Regions from separate parts of the Planococcus faecalis genome, predicted to be linked through region 3. Evidence: riboswitches for the same ligand, from Rfam matches in the RefSeq annotation. Region 3 holds a riboswitch; each other region holds the start of a gene.
The links. A riboswitch is a leader RNA that binds a small molecule or an ion and turns the genes downstream of it on or off. The one in region 3 is predicted to bind S-adenosylmethionine.
Positions count from the first base shown of each region.

Region 1: it holds a riboswitch for S-adenosylmethionine, as region 3 does, so the genes downstream of both, AJGP001_RS12785 (methionine biosynthesis PLP-dependent protein) here and AJGP001_RS14515 (O-acetylhomoserine aminocarboxypropyltransferase/cysteine synthase family protein) in region 3, are expected to answer to the same signal.
Region 2: it holds a riboswitch for S-adenosylmethionine, as region 3 does, so the genes downstream of both, AJGP001_RS05700 (methionine ABC transporter ATP-binding protein) here and AJGP001_RS14515 (O-acetylhomoserine aminocarboxypropyltransferase/cysteine synthase family protein) in region 3, are expected to answer to the same signal.

Region 1 is NZ_CP019401.1:2,535,857-2,539,132, reverse strand. Features, by position in the region: gene metC (cystathionine beta-lyase) at 1-874, opposite strand, end outside; gene AJGP001_RS12785 (methionine biosynthesis PLP-dependent protein) at 858-1,991, opposite strand; SAM riboswitch class I at 2,066-2,171, opposite strand; gene AJGP001_RS12780 (LLM class flavin-dependent oxidoreductase) at 2,685-3,276, shown strand, end outside.
Region 2 is NZ_CP019401.1:1,155,652-1,158,927, forward strand. Features, by position in the region: gene gcvH (glycine cleavage system protein GcvH) at 1-219, shown strand, start outside; gene AJGP001_RS05690 (ribonuclease M5) at 565-903, shown strand; gene AJGP001_RS05695 (thioredoxin family protein) at 909-1,235, shown strand; SAM riboswitch class I at 1,342-1,446, shown strand; gene AJGP001_RS05700 (methionine ABC transporter ATP-binding protein) at 1,535-2,560, shown strand; gene AJGP001_RS05705 (methionine ABC transporter permease) at 2,553-3,221, shown strand; gene AJGP001_RS05710 (MetQ/NlpA family ABC transporter substrate-binding protein) at 3,269-3,276, shown strand, end outside.
Region 3 is NZ_CP019401.1:2,925,004-2,928,279, reverse strand. Features, by position in the region: gene AJGP001_RS14525 (methionine ABC transporter ATP-binding protein) at 1-176, opposite strand, end outside; SAM riboswitch class I at 310-424, opposite strand; gene AJGP001_RS14520 (glycerol-3-phosphate acyltransferase) at 536-1,177, opposite strand; SAM riboswitch class I at 1,311-1,426, shown strand; gene AJGP001_RS14515 (O-acetylhomoserine aminocarboxypropyltransferase/cysteine synthase family protein) at 1,525-2,817, shown strand; gene metX (homoserine O-acetyltransferase MetX) at 2,830-3,276, shown strand, end outside.

The sequences.
Region 1 (3,276 bases), 390 kb from region 3:
TAGCTTGGCGTTCGTGAATTGGGTTCCCAGGATGGAACGAAAATCCGGGGTAGTATACTTCTTCAATTAACGGATGGTTCTGCAAGTATTCAGCAATAACGCGAGCCGATTGAGACGACTGGCCTAACCGAGCACCTAAAGTTTTTATGCCTTGGATTAACAGGTAAGAATCTTGAGCTCCTAGAACAGAGCCAAACGTGTTTTGGATAAAGCCCAAACGGTTTCCAAGTTCTTCATCTTTGGTCACAGCAAGACCTGCGATGACGTCGCTATGACCTGACAGAAACTTCGTTGCACTGTGAAGAACGATATCTGCACCAAGCTCCAGTGGATTCTGGTAAAGCGGTGTCATAAAGGTGTTGTCAACAAACGTTAAACAGTTATTGGCTTTTGCTAGTTTTGCAGCGATTTCAATATCCGTAATATTCATAACAGGATTTGATGGCGTTTCCAAGTAAATCACTTTTGTATTTGGCTGGATGGCATTAGCCATTTCGTTCAAGTCCGTCATATTCACAAAGGTATACTCGATATTGAATTTGTCCAAAATTTCCGTGATAAAACGATAAGTTCCGCCGTAAACGTCTTCTGACACTAAGACATGGTCACCTGAAGACAGCAGCATAAAAGCAGAGGAAATAGCAGCCATCCCTGAAGAAAAGGCGAACCCACGCTTGCCTCCTTCTAGCTTAGCGATGGTTTCTTCTAACGCTAGGCGAGTGGGGTTTCCAGAACGGCTATAATCAAACGGTCCAAACGAATCCAGGCTTTGTTGGTGGAAAGTGGATGATAAATAGATAGGTACATTGACAGCTCCAGTTTGTGGGTCGACTCCAGTAGAGTGAATAAACTTCGTTTCAATGCGATCGGTCATATTCGACTACCTCCTTATTTAGTTCTGAAAATGCTTGTGCTAAGTCAGCAATTAAATCTTCAGCAAGTTCCACCCCGACTGAAAATCGCAATAACCGATTGCAAACGCCACGTTTCGTCCGTTCTTCAAAAGGCATGTCTGCATGAGTTTGGGTGGCGGGGTAAGTAATAAAACTTTCAACACCGCCAAGACTTTCCGCAAAGGTGATGAGTTTAATGTGTTCAAGAAAAGGAGCTATCCATTCTTCTTTTTGCAAACGGAAGGACAACATGCCGCCTTTTCCAGGGTACAACACATCAGACACAGACGACTGCTGAGACAAAAACTCAGCAATGGTTTTCGCGTTTGCGTCATGCTGTCGCATCCGTAAAGGCAATGTCTTTAATCCGCGAACCAGTAACCAAGAGTCAAAAGGGGACAAAACGGCACCAACCGAGTTATGGAATGTTGCCAGTTTTTCGCAAAGGCGATCGCCTTTAGCGGCAACAAGTCCAGCTAAAACATCATTATGACCACCAATATATTTCGTCGCACTATGGATAACAATGTCTGCACCCAGTAATAGGGGCTGTTGAAAGAATGGCGTTAAAAATGTGTTATCGACGATTAATAGAAGCTTATGCTTTTTAGCCAATGCGGCATAAGCAACGAGATCAATTTCTTGCATCAGTGGATTGGTGGGCGTTTCAATAAAAAGTGCACGTGTATGAATGGTTATTTTTTGTTCTGTGTCTTGGACATCTTTGAACTCGGCGTAGTTGGGGTGAATATTATAAGCTGATGCAAAGTGATCTAATAGGCGGTATGTTCCACCATAAATATCTTCCGGTAGTAACAATTCATCACCTGGACGAAAAAGAGACAAAACGAGTTGAATAGCTGCCATTCCAGAACTGCAAGCAAATGCAGCATCTGCGCCTTCAAGTTCTGCAAATCCTTCTTCCAGAACAGAGCGAGTCGGGTTTTTCGTGCGCGTATAATCATAGCCAGTTGAGTGGCCAAGTCCTTGATGTTCGTAGGCTGTCGATAAGTATATGGGCGGATTAACGGCTCCTGTTGTGGGATCGCTGTGATTGCCTAATTGAACTAATAAAGTTTCCAAGCTGTGTTTTGTCATATTACTCATCCTCTCAATAAGAAAACAGGGGCTTTTCTTCATAAAGAAGAAAGCCCCTGTCCGGAAATGCATTCTTCTCATCTGTTAGGCAGAAGCCTATTGGAATTAGCACCGTAGTCTTCATCAGACTGGTTGCTGAGACTTCACAGGGCCAAATCCCTCCGTCTCTCTAGATAAGAAATATCTTATTAAGTTTAGTGTTTCTGTTTAGATGTTCCTAATCATAAATCAATTAATGACAGAAAGCAAGTGTTGAATTTTAAATAATGCAAATATAAGAAGTGGGTAGGCAACTAGCTTGACTAGTAAAGGGAGGATGGGAAAAGAAAAATTTCTTTAGGCCTGTCGAATCTACATGGCTGCTTACGCTTTTCGGTGTCCAGTTGCAAGTGCCTAGCTCTTCGGGACATAAGTCAACCCAGCTGCGTGGCAAAGAACGCCACACTGCTGGTCTGTCTTATGCCTGTCAGAGCTGACGAGGCACTTTCACTTTTCATGGTGTCCAGACTCCAGCAGCCAGATTCTCGGGTCATAAGCCACTCCGGCTGTGTGGCTGAAAACACGCCACTTCGCCAGAGCGTCTTATGCCTGTCGAATCTACATGGCTGCTTACGCTTTTCGGTGCTTGAGCAAAAAAAGGGACGGTTCAGATAAACATCGCTACAATGGAAGAGAATAGGAGTGAACGTAATTATGCACATTAAGAAATTTGAAAATATCCCATTGGCGGTGCTTGATTTAGCACCAATAAACGAAGGCGCAGAAACAGCACAGACCTTTAAAAATAGTGTAGAGTTGGCACAGCATGTGGAGCGATTGGGGTTTAATCGCTATTGGCTAGCTGAACATCATAATATGCCGGGTATCGGCAGTTCTGCGACATCTGTCCTTATTGGACATATTGCAGGCGCAACAGAGTCGATTCGTGTAGGTTCAGGTGGAGTTATGCTACCGAATCATGCACCGCTTGTCATAGCAGAGCAATTTGGTACATTGGAAACTATTTATCCTGGACGCATTGATTTAGGTCTAGGGCGTGCACCTGGTAGTGATCAAGCTACTGCGCATGCGTTACGTCGAAATTTGAATAGTAGCGGAGATGATTTTCCCCAGCAAGTTGCGGAGTTAGAAAATTACTTTTCAGCTAACCCTGTCGGACGTGTTCGGGCCTACCCTGGAACTAATATAAAGATTCCGCTTTGGCTACTCGGATCGAGTGGATTTAGTGCACAGCTGGCTGCGTTAAAAGGTTTGCCATTTTCATTTGCTAGTCATTTCGCACCGG
Region 2 (3,276 bases), 1.7 Mb from region 3:
CCTTTCGGCAGTGTTGAATCCGTTAAAACGGTTTCAGAATTGTATGCGCCAATTAGCGGAAAAGTAATCGAGGTTAACTCTGAACTTGAAGATAGCCCAGAATTTGTGAACGAGTCTCCTTACGAGCAGGCTTGGATGGTTGTAATCGAAGCCCCTTCTGAAGAAGAAGTTAATGCATTGATGACAGCAGACGAATACAAAGAAATGACCAACGAGTAATTACTGAAAAGCGCCTATCTTGGCGCTTTTTTTTATGACCGATAAGTGTTGTCAGCAGTTCGCATAAGTCATGGAAATGGACGTCAGCCTGTTCTATTGGTATTTTAAAACTAGATAAGTTGGTAAAAGAAACCGACTTTTCTATACTGCTTTGGGCTCAGCAAAGGAACGGGTTGCATAATCCACATCCTGTGGGCTCGAAAGCACTGCTGTTTTACGGAATATCAACAAGTGGAAATCATTAGTTCGACTTATATAAAGAGCTTTATCGCAATAAAACAAAAGTTTTCTTTTACCACTAAGTCTTAGAACTTTTCTTATTTTATATTTGATGGGGTGAGTGTTATGGGAAAGGTGATTGTTGTCGAAGGACTCAGTGATAAGTCGAGGATTACACCACTCATTGCAGAACCCGTGACCATTCTTTGTACAAATGGTACAGTAAGTGCATCGAGACTGGAAGAGTTACTATTACCGTACGAAGGTCAGGATATGATCATACTAGTAGATGCAGACTCTTCAGGAGAAAAACTGAGAAAACTCGTCAAGCGTGAATTTCCTGAAGCTCGTCATTTTTACATTAACCGAAATTATAAAGAAGTTGCAGCAACACCACTCCGGATATTGATGGATGTGCTCATCACAGCGAATATCCAGGTAAATAAGCTATTAACAGAGGGATGAAGAAAATGAATGAATGGACGCACAAAGAATGGATCAAAGAAAAGAATACGAATAAATCAACGGCTTATTATTTGTACGCGCCAATGTGTGGAACTTGCCAGGTTGCGTCTAAGATGCTATCAGTCGTCACCGAATTGTTACCGGATCTTCCAATGGGCAAAGCAAATTTAAATTACGTTCAAGAAATAGCGGATCTCTACGAAGTGGAGAGTGTACCGTGCTTACTTATAACAGAAGGTGGCAAACTAAAAGAGAAAATCTATGCTTTTCAATCAGTGCCATACTTGTATAGTAAGTTAAAACCTGTTGACGAATACAGTCGGTCATGGTAAATTAGTCTTCTGATAAAAAAACCAATTGCTTGTCTGAAATCTAGACAACAAGCGAAGAGTCAAATAGAATACAGTCCTTAAGTTTTCCGAAAATTTTATATCAAAACTCTTATTACGAGTGGTGGAGGGAAGTGCCCTATGAAGCCCGGCAACCGTCATGAAAATGAAATGGTGCCAAATCACACAAAGCGAAAGCTTTGGACGATGAGAGATTGGTTTCCGTATACTATACGTTTGCCCTTCTGCTCAGTTATGCGCGGAAGGGTTTTTTATTTTTAAGATTTAGGAGTGTTGGAAGAATGATTGAGTTAAAGCAAGTGACAAAAAAATTCGATACAGGCAAGGCAATTTTAACAGCTGTGGATCAAGTGGACTTATCCATTTCTGATGGAGAGATATTCGGTATTATTGGTTATAGTGGAGCAGGTAAAAGTACCTTAATCCGATTGTTGAATGGGTTAGAAAAGCCAACGTCAGGAACTGTAGAGATTAATGGACAAATTATCACAGCGATTAAAGGCGGAGAATTACGCAAGGCACGTCAGAAAGTCAGTATGATTTTCCAACATTTTAATCTACTATGGTCTCGTACAGTGAGAGAAAATATTGAATTTCCGCTAGAAATTGCCGGAGTGGCAAAAGCACAACGCGGAAATCGTGTACAGGAGTTAATTGAATTAGTCGGATTGACGGGTCGTGAAAACGCCTATCCTTCTGAGCTATCAGGAGGACAAAAACAACGCGTCGGTATTGCCCGGGCATTAGCAAATGACCCAGAAGTCTTGTTGTGTGACGAAGCGACATCAGCACTCGATCCAGAAACAACAGATGCCATTCTTGACTTGTTAGTAGACATCAATAAGCGATTGGGATTGACAATTGTATTGATTACTCATGAAATGCACGTCATCCGGAAAATTTGCCACCGTGTGGCTGTAATGGAAGGCGGACGAGTTGTAGAACTTGGCGACGTTTTACATGTATTCCAATCACCGAAAGAGGCAATCACGAAACGCTTTGTTGCGCAAGTAGCCGACAGTGGAGATTCACAGGAAACCATCAAAAACCTGCGGGAATTATACCCAACTGGCGAATTGGTGAAATTGGTTTTTGTTGGCGATCAAACCGAACAACCCATTTTAACTAAATTGATTCGCAGTCATGCCGTGGAAGTGAATATTGTTCAAGGCAATATCTCGCATACGCAGCGTGGCGCATACGGCACCTTAATCTTACAGCTTAAAGGGTCTCAAGCAGAAATTGAAGAAGCACTGGTATTTCTTCGCTCAGAAGATATTCAAGCGGAGGTGATGGACAATGATTGAATCATTATTTCCAAACGTAAAGTGGGACAGCATGTGGGAAGCTACTCTTGAAACACTTTACATGACCGCATTATCAACTGTATTTACATTTGTTATTGGTTTAGCACTTGGTATTATCTTGTTCTTAACAGCACCGAAACAATTGTGGGCAAACAAACTCGTTAATTGGCTGACTGGCGCATTCGTCAATATTTTCCGGTCAATTCCTTTTATCATCTTGATCATTTTATTGATTCCTGTCACTTTGTTCTTGATGGGATCGATTCGCGGACCGAATGCGGCTTTACCGGCATTAATCATTGGTTCAGCTCCATTTTATGCACGAATGGTGCTAATTGCGCTAAAAGAAATTGATAAAGGTGTGATCGAGGCGGCTCGTTCAATGGGTGCAACAACCGGCACCATCATTTGGAAAGTTTTATTGCCGGAATCAAAACCGGCATTGATATCCGGCATTACGGTCACGGCGATTGCATTGGTCGGCTATACAGCAATGGCCGGCATTATCGGCGCAGGTGGTCTTGGTACACTTGCTTTCCTCGACGGCTTTCAACGCAGTCGTGAAGACGTTACATTGATGGCAACAATCTTAATCTTAATCATTGTCTTTATCATTCAATACATTGGTGATTGGGTCACGATAAAAGCAGACAAACGGTAAAAACGGATTTTCCGTTCTATAAAACAACACATAAGGGAGAGATTGAGATGAAGAA
Region 3 (3,276 bases):
TTAGAAGGACGTTCGAGCAAGTTTACAGTGCGGATTAGCGAGCTTTTACCGGCTCCACTAAAGCCAATAACTCCGTAGATTTCGCCAGTTTGGACAGTTAAATCGATGCCGTTCAATGCATGGATTTCCTGTTTACCTGATTGGTAGGTTTTGGCGACGCCTTCGAATTGAATCATAGTAAGTAGACCTCCTCATGCTGTATTGTTATTCAAATCGTTAATGCTCACAATCCGTCGAGAAACTAGACAAAGAGAGCCCCCTTTTTTCTTAACCATAAGAAAAAAGAGGGCTCCTGTTGAAACCATCTAATTCTCATCTTCCAAATGCATGGATGCATTTGCAGGAGTTGGCACAGTTTTTGCGGTTAAACAAATCTGCTGCCGAAACGTCATAGGGCCTGTCCCTCGGTTTCTCTGGATAAGAAAGTGATGTATGCTATTCGATTCGTGATTCCTACTTTATGGCGGAATAACAAAAAAGTCAAGATGAATATTGAAATTTATTTTTTAATCTTCAAAATTCATTGTATTCCTTTCTAAATGGACGGGGTAGGTTTCTTTCGAAAAACTGATGATACTGTAGGTTCATTGCCACTCTTTATTCGTATAATATTTTCTCGATGTTTCCATAAAGCCATCGTGAACAGGACTAACGCTATTAGTAACGGCCATAGACCGACTGCAGGGATAAAGGCAATTACAAAATACACGGCGTACAAAACGAATACGCCAATGACAAGATAATTTGTTACCAGTGAAACAATGATCAATAACAATAATCCGAGCAACCCGAGCTTCCAGTCAAGCGCTATCATTACACCTATTACAGATGCTGTACCTTTTCCGCCGTCAAAGTTCATATAGAACGGAAAATTATGACCAACTATTACGGCAGCTCCTGCAACGAACAATAGTGTCCAGATTGTTGCAGTTGAAAAGCTACCTAAGTCCACTAACAAACGTAGCCCCGCAACAACAGCAAAGCCTTTGAAAACGTCAATAAAGGCAACGAGCAAACCATATTTCCAGCCCAGCACGATGGCTGCATTAGAAGCACCGGAATTTTTTACGCCCGAATTTTTGATGTTAACGCCTGATACGGCTTGTGCAACAAGTGAACCATGACAACAACCGATAAAATAACCTGTAATCAATAAGAGCAAAATCCAAATGACCATTATTAATTCCTCCTCTACACTAAAAGATAACGTTTGAAAGTGGGCAAGGTTTCAAAATTTTTTGACTAATGAGCTTGACAAACGCCAATAAAGTTTTTATACTTCACAACAAGATCAAAAATTAAATCAAATACTCTTATCAAGAGTGGCGGAGGGATAGGCCCTGTGATGCCCGGCAACCGACAGACATTTTGTTTGTAAAGGTGCTAATTCCTACAGAATCGATTTTCAGGTTCTGAGAGATAAGAGGAGGAAACTCCGTAATTTACGGCCCTCTTCTTAGCGAAGGGGGCTTTTTTCGTCCCCTTTAGCATGTGTTACTACTAAAAAAACAGGGGGAATAGAAAATGACAAACTTTAAACCAGAAACATTATTATTACACGGAGGACAACAACCAGATCCAACGACAGGCTCTAGAGGTGTTCCTGTTTATAAAACCACTTCGTATGTTTTTAAAAATACACAGCATGCACAAGACCTCTTTGGACTGAAAGATACAGGCAATATTTACTCACGCATTATGAATCCGACAGTCGATGTCTTTGAACAACGAGTAGCGTTACTAGAAGGTGGTACTGCAGCAGTTGCTCTTTCTTCAGGAATGGCCGCTATTGCTTTTTCCATTTTGAACATTGCAGAAGCGGGTGATGAAATCGTAGCAGATAGCAGTCTTTACGGTGGCACTTACAATTTGTTTGCTAACACGCTACCACGCTATGGCATTACAACAAAATTCGTCGATGCGACCGATCCAGAAAATTTTAAAGCAGCAATTACAGATAAAACAAAAGCGATATTTGGTGAAATTATTGGTAATCCAAGCTTGAATGTTTTTGATGTCGAAAAAGTAGCAGAAATTGCCCATGCTAACGGATTGCCGTTATTGATCGATAATACATTTGCCTCTCCTTACGGCAGCAACCCGATTGAGTTTGGTGCAGACGTCGTCATTCATTCTGCGACAAAGTGGATTGGTGGACACGGAACGACAATTGGTGGCGTTGCGGTGGATGCTGGGAAATTCAATTGGGACAATCCACGTTTCCCAAATTATACACAGCCTGACGAAACCTATCATGGACTGCGGTACGGCATTGATGTACCAGGTGCAGCTTTTGCGACAAAACTTCGCGTTCAATTATTACGTGATTTTGGCCCTTCACTGAGCCCGGATAGTGCTCATGCTTTACTGCAAGGATTAGAAACTTTACATTTACGGATTCCAAAACACAATAGCAACGCTCAAATTATTGCAGACTACTTAAAAAAGCATCCACAAATCGAGTGGGTAAACTTCCTTGGATTTGAAGAACATCCTTCTCATCAATTGGCGAAGAAATACTTGAAAAATGAAGGTTATGGATCGATTGTCAATTTTGGTATCAAAGGTGGAAGAGAAGCAGGACGTAACGTGATTGATCACATAAATCTCTGGTCTCATGTAGCCAATGTAGGAGACGCCAAGTCGCTAATTATTCACCCGGCTTCTACGACACATCAGCAATTGAACGATGAAGAGTTAACTGCATCTGGCGTAACGGAAGAGTTGATTCGTTTGTCTGTTGGATTGGAGAATGCAGAAGATTTAATCGCTGATTTGGAACAGGCCATACAGGCAGCAGTTTTGGAAAAGGTATAAGGAGGGATCGTCATGAAAACAGTATCCATTGGCTCATTAATCCTGGACTCTACTAAGACGATAGATGATGTGGAACTTGCATACGAACGTCTCGGAGATGAAACAGCTCCTGCGATCCTGATTTGCCATGCATTGACAGGTAACCAATACGCAGTCGGTACTGAAAAAAATCCAGGGTGGTGGGCAGGATTAATCGGACCAGGAAAACCCGTGGATACAACTGTTTTTCAAGTGATTACCTTTAACGTACTCGGAGGCTGTCACGGATCGACGGGTCCTTTATCGAAAAATCCGAAAACAGGAATTCCTTACCGAGCTGACTTTCCAACATTGACGATACGTGATATGGTTCGAGCGGAATATCGTGCATTAAAAGAATTGGGAATTGACCACCTTGCAGGAGTCATTGGCGGTTCCCTTGGTGGAATGAAAACCTTAGAATGGGGAAACCTCTATCCA